3 regions of the Mycobacterium stomatepiae genome follow, and region 3 is predicted to be linked to each of the others. Evidence: predicted binding sites of a transcription regulator. Region 3 holds the regulator's gene; each other region holds the start of a gene.
What was found. Region 3 encodes LexA, which represses DNA repair genes until DNA is damaged. Its sites were predicted from a motif close to CGAACANNTGTTCG; they were not measured.
Positions count from the first base shown of each region.

Region 1 (6,228 bases), 1.0 Mb from region 3:
CCATCCGCGTCGGACTGGTCGTTCAGCAGGTCGATGTAGGGGTCGAGGTCGGTGACGGCCAGGCCCCGCAGCAGCTCGATGGTGGCCGACGCCTGACGAAATCCGGCCAGCGCTTCGAACGAGTGCAGCGCCACCAGTAATTCGGGCTTATGCGACGTGTCGCGGTAGTTGCGGACCGGCGAGGCCACCGGAATGCCCATCTTTTCCTCGCGCAGGTAGCCCTCGATGGCCTGTTCGGCACTCGGATGCGCCTGCAGCGACAACGGTTCGTCGGCGGCGAGCACCTTGACCAGGAACGGCAGCACGTCGCCGAACCGGTCGCGCGACGCGGAGCCGAGCTGACCCTCCGGATCGGCGGCCACCGCCTCCAGCAACGAGAGTTCGCCCCGTTCGGTTTCCAGGAAGGCCGGATCCCCCGGATGCGCACCGAACCATAACTCGGCCTCGGGGTGAGCCGCGGGCACGGGACGCCCGGTGAATTCGGCGAGGGCCGTGCGCGACCCCCACGCGTACGTCCGTACAGCACCGCGAAGCAGTTCCACTTGTCTATCTATCCCCGCACCAGTCGCAAGTAAACGGCGGCCATCTCCAGCCGAACGGCCAATACTGCCAGTTGCTGCTCGGCACGCCCGGCACCGGCCGCCTCGCGCGCGGGTTCGGCGGGTCCGGCCAGGCCGTCGAAGCTGTCGGACAGCTCGGGCACGTCCTGCGCCGCGATCAGGTAGACGTCGTCGAGCCCCGCAACCCGCGCGGCCGCCACCGTCCGGTCCCCGGACAGGGTCAGCGCCAGCACTCGCAACCGCTGTGGCAACGGTCCGTCGATCTCCTCGTCGTGGAACAGCGCGTCCACCGACGACGCGGCTTGGCCCAACCCCGAGCCGAAGTCCGGCTCGCGCAGTGCCACCACCGCGTCCGCCAGCCCGCTCGCCGCGACCGCCTCGTGTGCGATCCGCAGCAGAACCGAACTGCCGTGCCGGGCCAGCGCCAGCGTCGGCGCGGTGTCACCGGCCAGCGCGACCCGGTGATCGGACAGCCGCGCGGCAATTGTCTTGGCCGGATTGGTGAATAGCTCGCGGCCGGCGCTGTTGCGCAGCGCCTCGGCATCCAGCTCGTCGGCGAGCGCGGGCACGTCGATGTCCAGTCGCGGGTCGACCGCGTGCAGCGTGGCCAAGCCGGCGGCCAGATACCGGCACAAGCCGAACTCGTCGGGAACCCACAGCCGTGGCGCCAGCACCGCGGCGCGGCTCGCCGTGGCGTCGCGCAGCGGACCTTCGTACGGAGCGACGACGACCACCCGTGCACCGCGGCGCACCCCGGTCGCGGCGGCGCCGACGAGCGCCGGATCGCCGGGGTCGTCTCCCGCGACGATCAGCACGTCCAGCGGACCGACCCATGGCGGGGCCTCGCTGAGGATCGCGATCGGCGCCGCCGCCGCGCCGCCCTGCGTCGCGGCCAGCACCGCGCCCGCCGTCTGGGCGGTTCCCCGCCCGGCCACCCAGATCACGCTGCGCGGACGGTCGCCGGTGCGCAGCGAGTCCAACTCCCCTTCGTCGACCGCCGCGGCGATCGCGCGCACCTGCGCACCCGACGACGAGGCGGACCTCAACAGCCCCTGCCGGTCGGCGGAGATCAGGCCGTCGGTGTCTTCGAGATCGATCGCCCGGATGGCGTTCACGGCACGCCCTCGCTGCGCTGCACCTGGCCGTTGATCTCGGCGCTGATCTCGGCGATCATCGCGTCGACGTCCTCGGTGGTCCGGCCCTCCGCATTGAGCCGCAGCAGCGGCTCGGTATTGGAGGTGCGCAGGTTGAACCAGCTGCCGTCGCCCAAATCCACCGTCACCCCGTCCAGGTGATCAATCGAGTGGATCCGGCTGCCGAACGACTTCAACACGGCGTTCACGCACAGTGCGGCGTCGGCCACCCGGAAATTGATCTCCCCCGAGGATTCGTAGCGCTGGTAGTCCGCGGTCAGCTCGGACAGCGGCCGGTCCTGCTCGCCGAGCGCGGCCAGGACGTACAGCGCGGCCAGCATCCCCGAGTCGGCGCCCCAGAAGTCGCGGAAGTAATAGTGCGCGGAATGTTCGCCGCCGAAGATCGCGCCGGTTTCGGCCATCAGCGTCTTGATATAGGAGTGTCCGACGCGCGAGCGCAGGGGCGTGCCGCCGCGCTCGGCGACCAGCTCGGGCACCGCGCGAGACGTGATCAGGTTGTGAATGACGGTGGCGCCGATTTCGCGGCCGAGCTCCCGCGCGGCGACCAGGCTCGTCACCGTCGACGGTGAGACCGGCATCCCGCGTTCGTCGACCACGAAGCACCGGTCGGCGTCACCGTCGAAGGCCAGTCCGATGTCGGCGCCGGTTTCGCGGACGTAGGACTGCAAATCCAGCAGATTGGCCGGGTCGAGCGGGTTGGCCTCGTGATTGGGAAAAGACCCGTCGAGCTCGAAGTACAACGGCAGCAACGTGATCGAGCCGATCGCACCGAGCACCGCCGGCGCCGTGTGACCGGCCATGCCGTTGCCGGCGTCGACCACGACCCGTAGCGGCCGCAATCCGGAGGTATCCACCAGCGACCGCAGGAACTCCCCGTAGCCGGCGAGCACATCGCGATCGGTGGTAGTCCCCGGCTTCCCGTCGTAGGCCGGTGCTCCGGCGATCAGGTCTTCGGTGATCACTTTCAGCCCGGTGTCGGCGCCGACCGGCAGCGCTGCGGCCCGGCAGAGCTTGATGCCGTTGTACGCCGCGGGGTTGTGACTGGCGGTGAACATCGCGCCCGGGCAATCGAGTGACCCCGAGGCGAAATACAGCTGGTCGGTCGACGCGAGGCCGATCCGCACCATGTCCAGGCCCTGGCCGGTCACCCCGGCCGCGAAGGCAGCTGCGAGCGACGGCGAACTGTCGCGCATGTCGTGTCCGATCACCACGCGCTGCGCGCCTTCGCCACGCATCAACGCGGCGAACGCCGCACCGATGTCGGCGACCAGCGACTCGTCGATCTCTTCGCCTACCAGCCCACGGATGTCATAAGCCTTGATGACACGGTGGACGGTCGCGGCGGGCCGAGACATGCGGGGCCTCCTTGACGCCGTGGAATGATTTGCCTCTTGGCGTCAGCCTATCGGCCCGCAGAAGTTACGGTTCCAAACGGTTTGGAAGAAGCCCCACGGCGCTAGTCGGACGGATCGGGCAAAACCCGGAGATGCCCGCGGCGGCGACCGGACCGTTTTTCCGGCGGCGCGAACACATTGCTACTGGGTGCGGTGGCTTGGGCTCCGGTGTGGTGCAGATGCGGATCCGAGAATCCGTTCAGCGGCATGCCGGTGCCGCCCGCGTACGGCGCGGCCGCCTCGGCGGAACCACCCTCGCGCACGGCGTCGGCGAGCGCGACCAGGTCGTCTTCGTCGGGATTGACGGGCTCCGAATTGAGGGGCCCGGCGTGGCGCACCAACTCCCATCCGCGGGGTGCGGTGATGCGGCCGGCATGGCCGACGCACAAATCCCACGAATGCGGCTCGCGTGCGGTCGCGAGTGGACCTACAACTGCCGTCGAGTCCGAATAGACGAACGTCAAGGTCGCCACGGCGTAATGCGGGCACCCGGGCCGGCAGCAGCGACGGCGAACGTTCACGTCGCAAAGGCTATCGTGCGCAAACGCCGCCGAAGCGCCGGACACGCGCAACCGTTCAGCCCACGATGTCCAACCGTTACCATCGGCGCGTGGGTGATTCGCGCGGTTTCCCGCGCAACGGACGGCCGTCGGGCCGAACGCCTGGGCACCGGGCAACTCGGCGCGGCCGCGATATGCGCGGGCCTTTGCTGCCGCCGACGGTGCCGGGATGGCGCAGCCGGGCCGAGCGATTCGACATGGCGGTGCTGGAAGCCTACGAACCCATCGAGCGGCGCTGGCAATCACGAGTGGCGGAACTCGACGTCGCCGTCGACGAGATTCCCCGCATCGCCGCCAAGGATCCGGAGAGCGTGCAGTGGCCACCCGAGGTGGTCGCCGATGGCCCGATCGCACTGGCCCGCTTGATCCCCGCCGGGGTCGACGTCCGAGGAAACTCGACGCGGGCACGAATTGTCTTGTTCCGCAAGCCCATCGAACGACGCGCCAAAGACACCGTCGAACTAGGCGAGTTATTGCACGAAATTCTGGTGGCGCAGGTAGCCATCTACCTCGACGTCGAACCCACGGTCATCGACCCGACGATCGACGACGAATAGGTGCGTCGGCTCAGATGATGCCGCGCTTGAGGCGGCGGCGCTCACGCTCGGAGAGGCCGCCCCAGATGCCGAAGCGCTCGTCGTGCGCCAGGGCGTAATCCAGGCACTCGTGACGGACCTCGCACCCCAGGCAGATCTTCTTGGCCTCGCGGGTCGACCCGCCCTTCTCCGGGAAGAAGGCCTCCGGGTCAGTCTGCGCGCACAGCGCGCGGTCCTGCCACTGGTCCGGAGTGAGTTCGGGCTCGGGCAGCGGCTCGGGCTCGAATGGGATTGGCGCATCAGGGACCACGGTTAAGTGGGGCCGGGTAATCGGCGCCGGCGTGGAGCTGATCATGGCGCGCTCGGTGCTTGGCATGACGCCCCGTAGGTGCTCGTAAGACATGCGTCGTACGCCTCCTCAGCTTGGTCTTTGATAGAGTGGTTGTTTTCCGCTGTTCTGATGTAACAGACAATTCGAACAAGTGATCGAATCTCGGTCTGCGACACCGGAACCGGCCGGCCAACCGGGAAATGACACTGATGTGATTAGACACGGGTTAATCTGCTGGGTCAAGCGTTTCGGCGATTTTCCATACCATCTTGTGATCAATTTCCGGCGTTTCTGTTATTTCACCCCTTCGGCGTGTCCGTCACAACGCTCGCCAAATTGGCCGGCCGGTACTGTCGTCCGATGTGAAGGTCACCGTTCTCGTCGGCGGGGTCGGCGGCGCCCGGTTCCTGCTGGGTGTTCAACAGTTACTCGGACTGGGCCAGTTCGCAACCGGGGGAGAAACTTCCGGTCATGAGCTGGCCGCCGTCGTCAACATTGGCGACGATGCCTGGATCCACGGGGTCCGCGTTTGTCCGGACTTGGACACCTGCATGTATACCTTAGGTGGAGGCGTAGACCCGGAGCGCGGGTGGGGCCATCGTGACGAAACCTGGCACGCCAAAGAGGAATTGGCACGCTACGGCGTGCAGCCGGATTGGTTTCAGCTAGGAGACCGCGATCTCGGGACACATTTGGTGCGCACCCAGATGCTCAACGCCGGCTACCCACTGTCACAGATCACCACCGCGTTGTGCGATCGCTGGCAGCCGGGCGCACGGTTACTACCCGCCAGTGACGACCGGTGCGAAACCCATGTGGTGATCACGGATCCGGCCGACGACAGCCGGCGCGCGATCCACTTCCAGGAGTGGTGGGTGCGCTATCGAGCCCAGGTGGCAACGCACAGTTTCGCGTTCGTCGGCGCCGAAACAGCCAGCGCCACAACCGAAGCGGTCGATGCGATCGGCAATGCCGACATCATCTTGCTGGCGCCGTCCAATCCGGTGGTGAGCGTCGGGGCGGTCCTGGCCGTCCCGGGTATTCGCGGCGCGCTACGGGCGGCTTCCGCGCCGATCGTCGGCTACTCCCCGATCATCGGCGGAAAGCCGTTGCGCGGCATGGCCGATGCCTGCCTCGAGGTGATCGGGGTCGAGTCCACAGCGGAGGCGGTCGGCAGGCATTACGGCGCCCGCGCGAGCACCGGGATACTGGATTGCTGGCTGGTGCACGAGCGCGATCACGCGGACATCGACGGCGTCGCGGTGCGCGCGGTGCCGCTGCTGATGACCGACCCGAAGGCGACGGCCGAGATGGTCCGGGCCGGACTGGACATCGCGGACGTGGCGCCGTGAACCGTTCGCCGAAAGAGCACGGCACCGCCGCGACGGTCGAGATCCTGCCCGTCGCCGGACTTCCCGAGTTCCGCCCCGGCGACGATCTCGGTGCGGCACTCGCCGCCGCCATGCCGTGGCTGCGCGAAGGCGACGTCGTGGTCGTCACCAGCAAGGTGGTGTCAAAGTGCGAGGGCCGGCTGGTGGCGGCGCCCGAGGACCCCGAGGAGCGAGACGAGCTCCGCCGCAAATTGGTCGACGACGAGGCGGTGCGGGTGCTGGCCCGCAAAGGCCGCACGCTGATCACCGAGAACCGGCTCGGGCTGGTGCAAGCCGCCGCCGGCGTGGACGGATCCAACGTC
Region 1 covers NZ_AP022587.1:2,616,717-2,622,944, forward strand. The annotation lists gene manA (mannose-6-phosphate isomerase, class I) at 1-542, opposite strand, end outside; gene G6N54_RS12300 (TobH protein) at 551-1,675, opposite strand; gene G6N54_RS12305 (phosphomannomutase/phosphoglucomutase) at 1,672-3,069, opposite strand; gene G6N54_RS12310 (DUF3499 domain-containing protein) at 3,171-3,629, opposite strand; gene G6N54_RS12315 (metallopeptidase family protein) at 3,803-4,225, shown strand; gene G6N54_RS12320 (WhiB family transcriptional regulator) at 4,236-4,607, opposite strand; gene cofD (2-phospho-L-lactate transferase) at 4,898-5,887, shown strand; gene G6N54_RS12330 (coenzyme F420-0:L-glutamate ligase) at 5,884-6,228, shown strand, end outside.
Region 1: a site for LexA is predicted at 4,680-4,693, ahead of cofD (2-phospho-L-lactate transferase). Genes of this name have one in related genera too.

Region 2 (6,228 bases), 1.2 Mb from region 3:
ACCGCGGCGGTGAACTCGTCGTTGAACTGCTTGCCGCTGACCGACCCGGGGATGCTGTTCGCGACGTCACCGTTGATCTAGTTGGTCGGCGCCAACAGATACGTCGCGGCCGCCATCGATTGGGGTTTGCCGTTGTACCAGCCGGCGTTGAGTGCCTGCACGCCAGGCAGGACCTCGACCTGCTTGCCGAGTTCGCTGGCTAGCGGCCCGGCGGTCTGCTGTGCGTCGGCCATCGCCGAGGGGTAGACGGCGTCGAAGTCGTTGCGGGCGCTTTGATGCGCAAGCTGCTGGGCCTGGCCCTTGCCCTCGGCGGTGAGGCCGAGACCGGGCGGATCGGTGTTGATGATGCCGTCGGCGTCGGCTTGCGTCTGGGCGTTTCGGATGAACGTCAGAGTGATGGCGCGCGCCTGCGTCGATCCGCCGCAGGCACCGACGATGAGCGTTGCGACGAGTACGGCCCCTGTTTTCCAGAAGGCCTTTCCGATCCTGCTTCGCGTGGCCATGTCAATAGCCTGCCCTGCCGACAGCCCCAGGGGGAAGGGTTTGCAATGGTTGAGTGCAGAAAAGCCTGAATCTGGCAGCTGGAGAGGAGACTCGTATGGCGATTGACCCGAGTGCGATCGGTGCGGTGACCGAGCCGATGTTGTTCGACTGGACCGACCGGGACACGCTGCTCTACGCCCTCGGCGTGGGCGCCGGACTCGACGATCTGTCGTTCACCACCGAGAACAGTCACGAGATCGCTCAGCAGGTGCTGCCCACCTATGCGGTGATCTGCTGCCCCGCGTTCGGGGCGGCGGCCAAGATCGGAAAGTTCAACTGGGCCATGCTGTTACACGGCTCGCAAGGCATCCGGCTGCACGCGCCGTTACCCGCGGCGGGCAAGCTGTCGGTGGTCACCGAGGTCGCCGATATTCAGGACAAGGGTGAGGGCAAGAACGCGGTCGTGATGCTGCGTGGCCGCGGCACCGACCCGGATTCTCAGGAGCTGATCGCCGAAACGACGACCACCTTCGTCATCCGGGGCGCGGGGGGTTTCGGCGGGCAGCCGGGTCAGCGTCCCGTCGCCCCGGAATTCCCGGATCGCGAGCCCGACATCAAGGTCGCCCTGCCCACCCGCGAGGATCAGGCGCTGATCTATCGGCTCTCCGGTGACCGCAATCCCCTGCACAGCGACCCGTGGTTCGCTCGCGAACTGGCCGGCTTCCCCAAGCCGATCCTGCATGGGCTGTGCAGCTACGGGGTGGCGGGTCGCGCGCTGGTCGCCGAGCTCGGCAACGGGATCGCGGCGAACATCACCTCGATCGATTCGCGCTTCAGCTCGCCGGTGTTTCCCGGCGAGACGTTGACGACGCTGATCTGGCGTACCGAGGACGGCAAGGCGGTCTTTCGCACCGAGGCTTCCGGCGCCGAAGGCGCCGAGGCGGGGCGGGTGGTGCTCGACGACGGCGCGGTCGAATACGTGGCGAGCTAGCGGTTCAGCTGCCGCGCTAGTCGGTCGACGAACTCGGCGACCTGGGCCGGGCTGTCCACCGCGAACTGCGCGGCGGTGGCCCGGTCCCCATCGTCGTAGTGTCGCACCAGGATCGGTATCCCGTTGTCGTGTACCGCGTCGAACGCGTCCTCGTCGGTGATGTCGTCACCGAAAAAAATCGGCGTCGGGGCCGCTGGCTCATGCAGGTGATCGATCACCCAGTGCAGGGTTTTTCCTTTGTCCCAGTCGATATCCGGGCGCAGCTCGATGACTTCTCGGCCGGTGGTCACCCGCAGCTTGTCGCGCTCGCCCGCCGCCCGCACCGCGGCCGCCACCTCGCCGACGCGATCCCGGGCGGCGTTGCGATAGTGCACCGCCACGCCAAAACGCTTGTGCTCCACCACGACACCCGGCGTCGACCCGAGGCGCTCGCGCAGCTGGGCGGCCGCCCGCCCCAGCACCGGTATGGCCGCGGCCGCGGCGTCGTTCTGGTGGTGGGTGCCGTCGGGTGCGGTCAGTTCGAAGCCGTGGCTGCCGGCATACCAGATGCCGGGCAGGCCGACGCGTGTTGACACGTCGGCGAGGTCGCGGCCGGACAGGATCGCGACCGGGCAGCGCGCGGCCAACCGCTGCAACGCGTCGCCCGCGCCGGGGACAAGCTGTGCGGAGTCCGGGTCGTCGACGATGTCGGACAGCGTGCCGTCGAAGTCGAAGAACACCGCGGGCCGCCGGGCGGCGAGGTCCTGGTCGAGTAGCGCGGACGCGTCGGGAAGCTGCGACATGCGTCGGTCCCCGGTGCGTACGGTGATTTCACTCCAGGCCTCGGGGTCCCTGACCTCGACGACCAATGCGAAGCCGCCATCGCGCGCGGCCGTCGCCACCGCCGGGTTCGTCGCGACGACCACGGAGCGTCCCGCCCGGGCGTCGCCGGCCGATCCGAAGGTGCCGGTGCCGACGCCGGCGTCCTGCAGCTGGGCGATCAACGATTGCGGTGCGTCCAGGCCTGGGTCGAACAGCACCGCGTCGTGACGGCGCGGGTCGATGGTGACCGATGGCTCCGATACTGGCACTGATCAACCCTCTCACGGTGATCAACGCCGTCCGGGTCGGGTCAGTGGCGCGCTCGCGCGGTCGGGTGGCTGGGCGGTACGCCGTTGGGAAGCGTGCGGGCCCGGCGCTTGCGCCGATCCTTGGTGAACAACAGGACGGAGTCCTGGCTGAGCGCCGTCAGTCGCGCCATTTCCCGCTCGATGCCGCTGGCGAGCTACTGCAGTTCGGGTGCGGCGTCGTAGTCGGCGGTGATCCCGAAAATCAGCTCGTCGCCATAGCTCAGCACCGCGACTCCGCTGGACAGCTGCGACGCCGTCGGCGGGATCGGTAGCAGACGTTCCACGGTTGCGCCCATCAGCTCCAGCCGGTCCCGCGGCCCGGGGGCGCTGGTGGCCAGCGTCACGATGCCCGGTTGCGGGAGCCTGCTCAGTACCAGCCGAACGGCCTTGGCGCACAATGCAAATGGCATGGAACTCGTCGCCAGGTCCACGATGGTCGGGCCGGCGTTCTGCGGCTTGGGCTGGTTCAGGCTGCTGTGCACGATCCGTAGCCGCTGCACCGGATCGTCGTGCTCGACGGGGAGATACCGCAGCTTGTCCGAGATGTCGTCGGCCTGCTCCAGGGTGCGCAACGAACCCGCGCGCGGTTGTTCGCCGCGGTGCAGCAGAACGGCCCGGAACCCCTCGGTGATGGCGGCGAGTGCGACGTCGTTGGTGGTTACCCGGAACTTCCCGCACACCGCGTCGACCGCGGCGAGAGGAACGCGCACCGAGCTGTACCGCCGCATCGTGACCGCGGGGCCGGTCGACGACGTGCGTGCCGCCGACCAGACCGTCTCGGCCAGGGTGCTGGTGACGGTGCTGGCGACGGCCGAGGCTTGCCACAGCGCGTTGGCCCACCCCGGCTTGCGGTCTGGCACCGAATCATTGCCGGGTTCAACATGATTGGCGAACATCTCGCTGTCGGCGTCGTCGCAGAGCCGGGTGAGCAAGTGGGCCGCGGGGGTGGCGTCGGCGAGGTAGTGGTGGACCTTCATCAGGATCGCCCACTTGCCTGGCATGCCCTCGATGACCCAGCACTCCCATAGCGGCCGGTCCAATTCCAGGGGGCGTTCCAGGGCATGGGCGATCGCCCGCGACAGGTCGGCCTCGTCGCCGGGGCGGGGAACCGCAACTCGGCGCAGGTGATGGGTGAGGTCGAAACTCGGATCGTCGACCCAGTGCTGGGCACCGCGCAACGGATGCGTCCGTAACAGCTGGGTGCATCGCGGTATCGACAGAATCCGTTCTGCCAGAATCGTTTTGAGGCGAGCTAGATTGGGCGCCTGCGCCATCGACGATCGCGACCGCGCCGGTCGCCATGCTCGCCTGTCGATCGGGGTCCGCTGCGGCGAGGAAGCCCGTGTCCAATGCTGTTGTCAGCTGCACCATATTCAATTCCCGCCCCTAGTTGCCCCGTGCCAGTATCTGCCGCGGCACCCCCGTCGCGGTAGATCCCAATCCGTTAAGACTGTGTTTAGAAGTTGAAGTCGCGTTTAACAACCGCTTTAACAGCTCTGCACTAAATCGAACATTTGTTCGATACACTGGGGGGGTGGGCTGGTTCAACGGGCCGCCTAGTTGGGCGGAGATGGAGCGGGTGCTCGACGGCAAGCCGCGCCATGCCGGCGCGCCCGCCCTATCCGGTCCGGCGGAGGAGGCCCCCTTCTCGCACAAGCGCCCGGCCTATCGACCACCGGAGGGCGGCCGTACCACCCGCTCCGCTGTCGCCTACGCCGAGCTGCACGCGCATTCGGCATACAGCTTTCTGGACGGAGCCAGCACGCCCGAGGAGCTGGTCGAGGAGGCGGCCCGGCTGGATCTGCGGGCGCTGGCGTTAACCGACCACAACGGTCTGTACGGCGCGGTGCGGTTCGCCGAAGCCGCCGCCGAACTCGACGTGCGCACCGTGTTCGGCGCCGAGCTGTCGCTCGGTACGCAGGCCCGGACCGAGCAGCCGGACCCCGCCGGTCCGCACCTGCTGGTGCTGGCCCGCGGTCCGGAGGGTTACCGGCGGCTGTCGCGGCAGTTGGCCGCGGCGCATCTGGCCGGCGGTGAGAAAGGCAAGCTGCGCTTCGACATCGACACGCTGACCGAGGCCGCGGGCGGGCATTGGCACATCCTGACCGGGTGCCGTAAAGGCCATGTCCGCCAAGCGCTTTCCGAAGGCGGACCGGACGCGGCGGAGCGGGCGCTGGCCGATCTGGTGGATCGATTCGGCGCGCACAGGGTGTGCGTCGAGTTGACGCATCACGGGCAGCCCCTCGACGACGAACGCAACGCTGCGCTGGCCGGGATCGCGGCACGCTTCGGGGTCGGAGTCGTCGCCACCACCGGAGCGCATTTCGCCCATCCGTCGCGCAGCAGGCTGGCCATGGCGATGGGTGCCATCCGGGCCCGGAAGTCGCTGGAGTCGGCCGCCGGATGGCTGGCCCCGCTAGGCGGCTCGCATCTGCGGTCCGGCGAGGAGATGGCCCGCCTGTTCGCGCAGGTGCCCTTTGGGGGCCCGAATGCGGTGACCGCCGCCGCCGAACTCGGCGAGCAGTGCGCGTTCGGCCTGGCGCTGATCGCGCCGCAGCTTCCGCCGTTCGACGTGCCCGCCGGGCACACCGAGGACAGCTGGTTGCGGCAGTTGGTGATGGCGGGAGCGCGCGATCGCTACGGCCTGCCCGAGGCCGCGCCGCGGGCGTACGCCCAGATCGAGCACGAGTTGAAAGTCATTGCCCAACTGACGTTTCCGGGTTACTTCCTGGTGGTGCACGATATCGCCCGCTTTTGCCGGGAGAACAACATCTTGTGCCAGGGCAGGGGATCGGCGGCCAACTCCGCGGTCTGTTTCGCCCTGGGTGTCACCGCGGTCGATCCGGTGGTCAACGAGCTGTTGTTCGAGCGCTTCTTGTCGCCGGCCCGCGACGGGCCGCCCGACATCGACATGGACATCGAGTCGGATCAGCGCGAAAAGGTCATCCAGTACGTCTACGACAAATACGGCCGCGACTACGCCGCCCAGGTCGCCAATGTCATCACCTACCGTGGCCGAATCGCGGTGCGCGACATGGCCCGCGCCCTGGGTTTCTCGCAGGGCCAGCAGGATGCGTGGAGCAAGCAGATCGGCCACTGGAACGGGCTTGGCCCCAATTCAGATGACCCAGCGCCGGACATCGAGGGCATCCCCGAGCAGGTGATCGATTTGGCCACCCAGATTCGGAACCTGCCGCGGCACATGGGTATTCACTCCGGCGGCATGGTGATCTGCGATCGCCCGATCGCCGACGTCTGCCCGGTGGAATGGGCGCGGATGGAGAATCGCAGCGTCCTGCAATGGGACAAAGACGACTGCGCGGCCATCGGTTTGGTGAAGTTCGATCTGCTCGGGCTGGGTATGCTCTCGGCGCTGCATTACGCCAAAGACTTGGTGGCCGAACACAAAGGCCTCGACGTCGACCTGGCCCGCCTCGATCTCTCCGAGCCGGCGGTGTACGAGATGCTGCAGCGCGCCGATTCCGTCGGAGTGTTCCAGGTGGAGTCGCGAGCGCAGATGGCCACCCTGCCGCGATTGAAGCCGCGGGTGTTCTACGACCTGGTGGTCGAGGTCGCGCTGATCCGCCCCGGGCCCATCCAGGGCGGGTCGGTGCACCCTTACATCCGGCGGCGCAACGGCATCGA
Region 2 covers NZ_AP022587.1:2,776,988-2,783,215, reverse strand. The annotation lists partial or broken gene G6N54_RS13010 (histidine phosphatase family protein) at 1-503, opposite strand, end outside; gene G6N54_RS13005 (MaoC family dehydratase) at 599-1,474, shown strand; gene otsB (trehalose-phosphatase) at 1,471-2,544, opposite strand; partial or broken gene G6N54_RS12995 (wax ester/triacylglycerol synthase domain-containing protein) at 2,586-3,954, opposite strand; gene G6N54_RS12990 (error-prone DNA polymerase) at 4,118-6,228, shown strand, end outside.
Region 2: a site for LexA is predicted at 4,091-4,104, ahead of G6N54_RS12990 (error-prone DNA polymerase). Genes of this name have one in related genera too.

Region 3 (6,228 bases):
TCCCGTTTCAAGTACTGGTGCCAATTGATTCGGGGGACACTGGTTAGGGCACCCTGGAGCAACCCCCGAGAGGAGGCAAGCCCGATGTCTAACGAGCGCAGCGACGACGACCTGTACTACCAGCCAGGGCAACCCGGCATGTACGAGCTGGAGTTCCCGGCTCCCCAATTGGTGACGTCGGACGGCCGCGGCCCGGTGCTGGTACACGCTTTGGAGGGCTTCTCGGACGCGGGCCACGCGATACGGCTGGCCGCCGCCCACCTGAAGGCCGCCCTGGACACCGAGCTGGTCGCGTCGTTCGCGATCGACGAGCTGCTGGACTACCGCTCGCGCCGGCCGCTAATGAGCTTCAAGACCGACCATTTCACCAGCTACGAGGACCCGGAGCTGAGCCTGTACGCGGTGCGCGACAGCGTCGGTACGCCATTTCTGTTGCTGGCCGGTATGGAACCGGATCTCAAGTGGGAGCGCTTCATCAACGCCGTGCGCCTGCTGGCCGAGCGGCTGGGAGTGCGGCAAACCATCGGCCTGGGCACCGTTCCGATGGCCGTTCCGCACACCAGACCCATCACGCTGACGGCGCACTCCAACAACCGCGAGCTGATCACCGATTTCCAACCGTGGATCTCCGAGATTCAGGTCCCGGGAAGTGCGTCCAACCTGCTGGAGTACCGGATGGGTCAGCACGGCCATGAGGTGGTCGGTTTCACCGTCCACGTCCCGCACTACCTGACGCAGACCGACTACCCCGCCGCCGCGCATGCGCTGCTCGAACAGGTCGCCAAGACCGGGTCGCTGGACCTCCCGCTGTCGGGGTTGACCGAGGCAGCGGCCGAGATTCGGGCCAAGATCGACGAGCAGGTCGAGGCGAGCGCCGAGGTGGCTCAAGTGGTGGCCGCCCTCGAGCGCCAGTACGATGCGTTCATCGACGCTCAGGAAAACAGGTCGTTACTATCGCGCGACGAAGACCTTCCTAGCGGCGACGAGCTTGGTGCCGAGTTCGAGCGATTCCTAGCCCAGCAGGCGGAGAAGAAGCGCGACGACGACGACCCGGCTTAACCGTCCGACGGGGCGCGACAAAAAGGGTGGCGAGATGACTGAGCGGAAGCGCAAGAGCAATCTTCGTCCAGTGCGGGAAGCGACCACCCCCCGCCTCGAGTACCGCACCATCCACGGGTACAAGCGAGCGTTTCGCATTGCCGGCTCCGGGCCGGCGATCCTATTGATCCACGGTATCGGCGACAACTCCACAACCTGGAATACCGTGCAGGCCAAGCTCGCCCAGCGGTTCACGGTGATCGCCCCCGACCTGCTGGGACACGGGCAGTCCGACAAACCGCGCGCCGACTACTCGGTGGCCGGCTACGCCAACGGGATGCGCGACCTGCTGTCCGTGCTCGACATCGAGCGCGTGACCATCGTCGGGCATTCGCTCGGCGGCGGGGTGGCGATGCAATTCGCGTACCAGTTCCCACATCTGGTCGAGCGGCTCATCCTGGTCGCCGCTGGCGGCGTCACCAAGGACGTCAACGTCGCCTTCCGGTTGGCCTCACTGCCGGTAGGGACGGAGGCGTTGGCGCTGCTGCGGCTGCCCCTGGTACTGCCGGCCGTCCAGCTGGCGGGACGGCTCGCGGGGCTGGCGATCGGATCGACCGGGCTGGGTCGCGATCTGCCGAATGTGCTGCGCATCCTGGATGATTTGCCGGAGCCGACCGCCTCATCGGCGTTCAGCCGGACGTTGCGGGCCGTCGTGGACTGGCGCGGGCAGATCGTCACGTTCCTGGATCGATGTTATTTGACCGAGGCTATTCCGGTGCAGATCGTCTGGGGAACCAAGGATGTGGTGGTTCCCGTGCGCCACGCGTGGATGGCACACGCCGCGATGCCTGGATCCCGCCTGGAGATCTTCCAAGGCTCGGGCCACTTCCCGTTCCACGAAGACCCGGCCCGCTTCATCGACGTCGTCCAGCGCTTCATTGACACCACCGCACCCGCCGAATACGACCAAGCGGCCCTTCGCGGGTTGTTGCGCACCGGAAGGGAGTCCGCGGTCACGGGCTCGGCCGACACCCGCGTCGCGGTGCTCAACGCGATGGGCTCCGACGAACGCAGCGCGACTTAGACAATCGATCGGTTTGACCCGGCCCGTACAGTCGGGCCATGGGTATCGATGTGACGGTGTTGCGTGTCTTCACCGACCGAGACGGCAAATTCGGTAATCCCTTGGGCGTCGTCGACGCCGCCGCGGTCGCTCCCGCCGCGCGTCAACAGCTGGCCACCCAATTGGGTTACAGCGAAACGGTATTCATCGATCTTCCGGCCGCCGGCGCAACCACTGCCCAAGCCACCATCTACACCCCGCGCACCGAGCTTCCGTTCGCCGGGCACCCGACCGTCGGGGCGTCGTGGTGGCTGCGCGCCAACGGCACGCCGATCAACACGCTCGCGGTTCCGGCCGGCGTCGTGCAGGTGCACTACACGGGTGACCTGGTGGGCGTCACCGCCCGCTCGGAATGGGGTCCCGAATACGCCATGCACGAATTCGACTCCGTTGACCGGCTTCTCGCGGCCGACCCGGACGAGTTTCCCGAGGACACCGCTCACTACCTGTGGGCCTGGATCGACCGGTCGGCCGGCTCGCTGCGCTCCCGGACGTTCGTCGCGAACCTCGGTGTGCCCGAAGATGAAGCGACCGGCTCCGCCGCGCTACGGATTACCGACCATCTCAGCCGCGACCTGAGCATCACGCAGGGCCGGGGATCGATGCTAGAGACCGGGCGGAGCCCCGAGGGCTGGGTCCGGGTCGCCGGCCGCGTCGTCAACGACGGTGTGACACAACTGGACTGAGCGAGCGTATTCAGGACTCTCGATGCAGCACCGCACCGAGATGATGCTGCAGGGGCTGCCCTACCGCGCCCATCCGTACCGAATACGACAGCTGGTCGCCTTCGATGCGCAGGGAACGGCCAAGAGCGGAAACCTCTTTGGCGGTCGGAGTCAATCCGACCGACGTGGTGGCGAGTTCGATTTCGATCAGATCGCCAATCACGGAATAGGTGCCGACCTCGATTTCGGTGACGCCACTGGGGTGAGCCAGCACCAGCTCGACATGTCCGGGCTGCGGCACTCGAAGGTAGCCGGTCTCGGCGTGCATCGGCTTACCGTCGGCCGCCCCCTTCGTTTTTTGCCCGTAGGCCAGAAACGGTTTGCCCACATGGGAAAACACAATCTCTTCGAGGTACTCGAAGGGCTGGATCGTGGGGTATTCGCCCGAACCGCGGCCGGCCCAGGTGCCGAGCAGCGGCGCGAGCGCCTCGAGGTCAGGATGCAAGTCGCCGGGCATAGGCGTCAGCTCGGTGTCGATACTTTGCGGTGCTTGCGAAGCGCCGCGATCTCGCGTTCGAAATCGTCGGCAGACGAAAAGGATCGATATACCGAGGCGAAGCGCAAGTAAGCCACCTCGTCCAGGTCGCGTAGCGGGCCGAGGATCGCCAGGCCGACCTCATGGCTGGGCACCTCCGGCGAGCCGGCGGCACGCACGGCGTCTTCCACCTGCTGGGCCAGCAGATTCAGCGCATCCTCGTCGACCTGACGGCCCTGACATGCGCGGCGCACCCCCTTGATGACCTTCTCGCGGCTGAACGGTTCGGTGACACCGCTGCGCTTGACGACGGCCAGCACCGCGGTTTCTACCGTCGTGAAGCGGCGCCCACACTCCGGGCAGGACCGCCGGCGCCGAATGGCTTGGCCTTCATCGGTTTCCCGGGAGTCGATCACCCGGGAGTCGGGATGGCGGCAGAACGGACAATGCATGACCGCTCCTTCGCTGTGCCGGCATCTCGCGGAACACTCCGAGCGTACCCGTGCGCTCCCCCGCCGGGCCAATGCAGCCGTCACAAGCGGGCTGCCGCCGATGGGGGCCCCGAGGAGCGTTGGCGTACAGCGGTTTTCGCACCACGCGGTTGCGCGGTCAGCCGACCGGCGCAATCAGGGTCTGGCCGGCGGCCAGCGCCGGCGAGCTCAGGTTATTGAGTTCGCGGATGCGCTCGGCGACCTGGCGGGCCGGTGCCTCCGGGGCGACCCGGTGTGCGAGGTCCTGAAGGGACTCGCCCGGCTCGACCTGCACGACGGACAACCGGTCCGGCACCGGAGCGGCAGCGGAGTCGCCGTTGGCGATCTGGCCGAGATTCGCGACCAGGCCCAGCCAGAGGGTGATGATTCCGGCCATCAGGGCTAGCCCGATCGTCGTCCCCAGCTTGACCGGGCGGCTGCGATGCGGCGCGTCCGACATCGAGACACCGGTGCCGCGGTAGCACATCGGCGCTCCGGCGGGCCGTGACTGGGCAGACCGGCGCGACCGCAGCACGCGCTCCTGGTCGTAGCGAGGCCGTGCGACCAGCCCATCGCTCGGGCTCGGGCGCCGCACGTTGCTGGTCCGCGGTGAGACTGTGTGCATGAGCGTCATGTGCGTTCCTCCGGTCAACTAATCCTCGCTCGCGTGTTCGACACTATCGCTCGTGTGTTCGAAATTCGAACATTTGAGCGGAGCGTGTCGCACGAGCAAAACGCTAGACCACGCCACCGACAGAACTGGGGTGTCGCCAGAACTGTCATGCCGCCGCGAATACCCGGTCTACGTAAAAGTTACACACGTGTGATTCAGCCGTTCTAGGGTCTTTAGCCTCCATATGCATCGTCACGACACGCCAGTCGAACACATGTTTGATTCTCGGGTTCGGGGAGGCTACATTCAGTGCCATGAGCGACAGCAAGGACACCTCGGCAACCGGCTCCAACGGCCCGCTGCATTCCGTGGATTCATCGCTTACCCAGCGGCAACGCACCATCTTGAACGTCATCCGCGAGTCGGTGACCAGCCGTGGCTACCCGCCCAGCATCCGGGAGATCGGCGACGCCGTCGGCCTGACGTCGACCTCTTCGGTGGCTCACCAACTACGCACCCTCGAGCGCAAGGGGTACCTGCGCCGCGACCCGAACCGCCCGCGGGCCGTCGACGTCCGCGGCGCCGATGATGCGAGGGCGGCCGCGCCGGCCACCGAGGTCGTGGGTTCCGACGCCCTGCCGGAACCCACGTTCGTCCCGGTGCTCGGGCGCATCGCGGCCGGTGGACCGATCCTGGCCGAGGAGGCCGTCGAGGACGTCTTCCCGCTGCCCCGCGAGCTGGTCGGCGAGGGCACCCTGTTTCTGCTCAAGGTGGTCGGCGACTCGATGATCGAAGCCGCGATCTGCGACGGCGACTGGGTCGTGGTACGGCAGCAGAACGTCGCCGACAACGGCGACATCGTCGCCGCCATGCTGGACGGCGAGGCCACCGTCAAAACGTTCAAGCGTGCGGGTGATCAGGTGTGGCTGATGCCGCACAACCCGGCGTTCGATCCCATCCCCGGCAATGACGCGACCGTGCTCGGCAAGGTCGTGACGGTGATCCGCAAGGTATAGCGCCGGCACCTGCGGCGCGTCAGTCGGCTTTCACGAAGCCGTTGACCAGCGCGGCTTCCTCGCTGGACAACCAGATCTCGGCGAGCGTGTCGTGGTACAGGTCGCTGTCCGGGGTGTAGTAGAGCCCGAAGCGCGCGCTCGCCTTGATCGGATAGCCGTCGGGTATCTGGTACGGGTCTTCCAGGGGCAGGTGGATGGTCGGGCGCCCGGCCGGGCCGAGCGCACCGAAGCTCGCGGCCGACGCGATGTCCATTTCGTCGTCGGCGTCCGCGGCCGCGTGCCGTCCAGCTCTGCGGGCGGGGCCGGCTGCGGCACCGAGCGCCGCCGCCAGGCCGGATGCTGCCTCACCCGCGGCGGCACCACCGGCAGCCGCAGCGCCCGCGGCGGCAGCACCGGACGCGGCGCCGCCGGCAAGGTCCGGCGGGGTATGCGCCACGGCGACATCGGGATACGCGGCCTCCGGCTCTTCTTCGGGATAGGCCGCCCCCTCCTCGTCGGCACCGGGATAGCCCGCCTCCGCGTAGGCGGCATCCTCGTCGGGGAATTCCGGATAACCGGCGGCGACCGCATCGGCATAGTCGTCCTCCGCGACGGCCTCCGGATACGCGACCTCAGGCACGTCGGCATCGTCGGGGTAGCCCGCTTCCGGGAACTCATCGCCATAGCCGGCCTCGATCAGATCGTCCGCCGACACCACAGGGATGGAATCGGTGTCGACCGAGTCGGGATCCCGCTCGTCGACCGCTAACTCGTCCCACTCCTCCTCGG
Region 3 covers NZ_AP022587.1:1,593,482-1,599,709, forward strand. The annotation lists gene G6N54_RS07600 (proteasome assembly chaperone family protein) at 85-1,059, shown strand; gene G6N54_RS07605 (alpha/beta fold hydrolase) at 1,094-2,122, shown strand; gene G6N54_RS07610 (PhzF family phenazine biosynthesis protein) at 2,161-2,847, shown strand; gene G6N54_RS07615 (peroxynitrite isomerase) at 2,858-3,343, opposite strand; gene nrdR (transcriptional regulator NrdR) at 3,349-3,813, opposite strand; gene G6N54_RS07625 (LysM peptidoglycan-binding domain-containing protein) at 3,971-4,465, opposite strand; gene lexA (transcriptional repressor LexA) at 4,759-5,460, shown strand; gene G6N54_RS07635 (LGFP repeat-containing protein) at 5,480-6,228, opposite strand, start outside.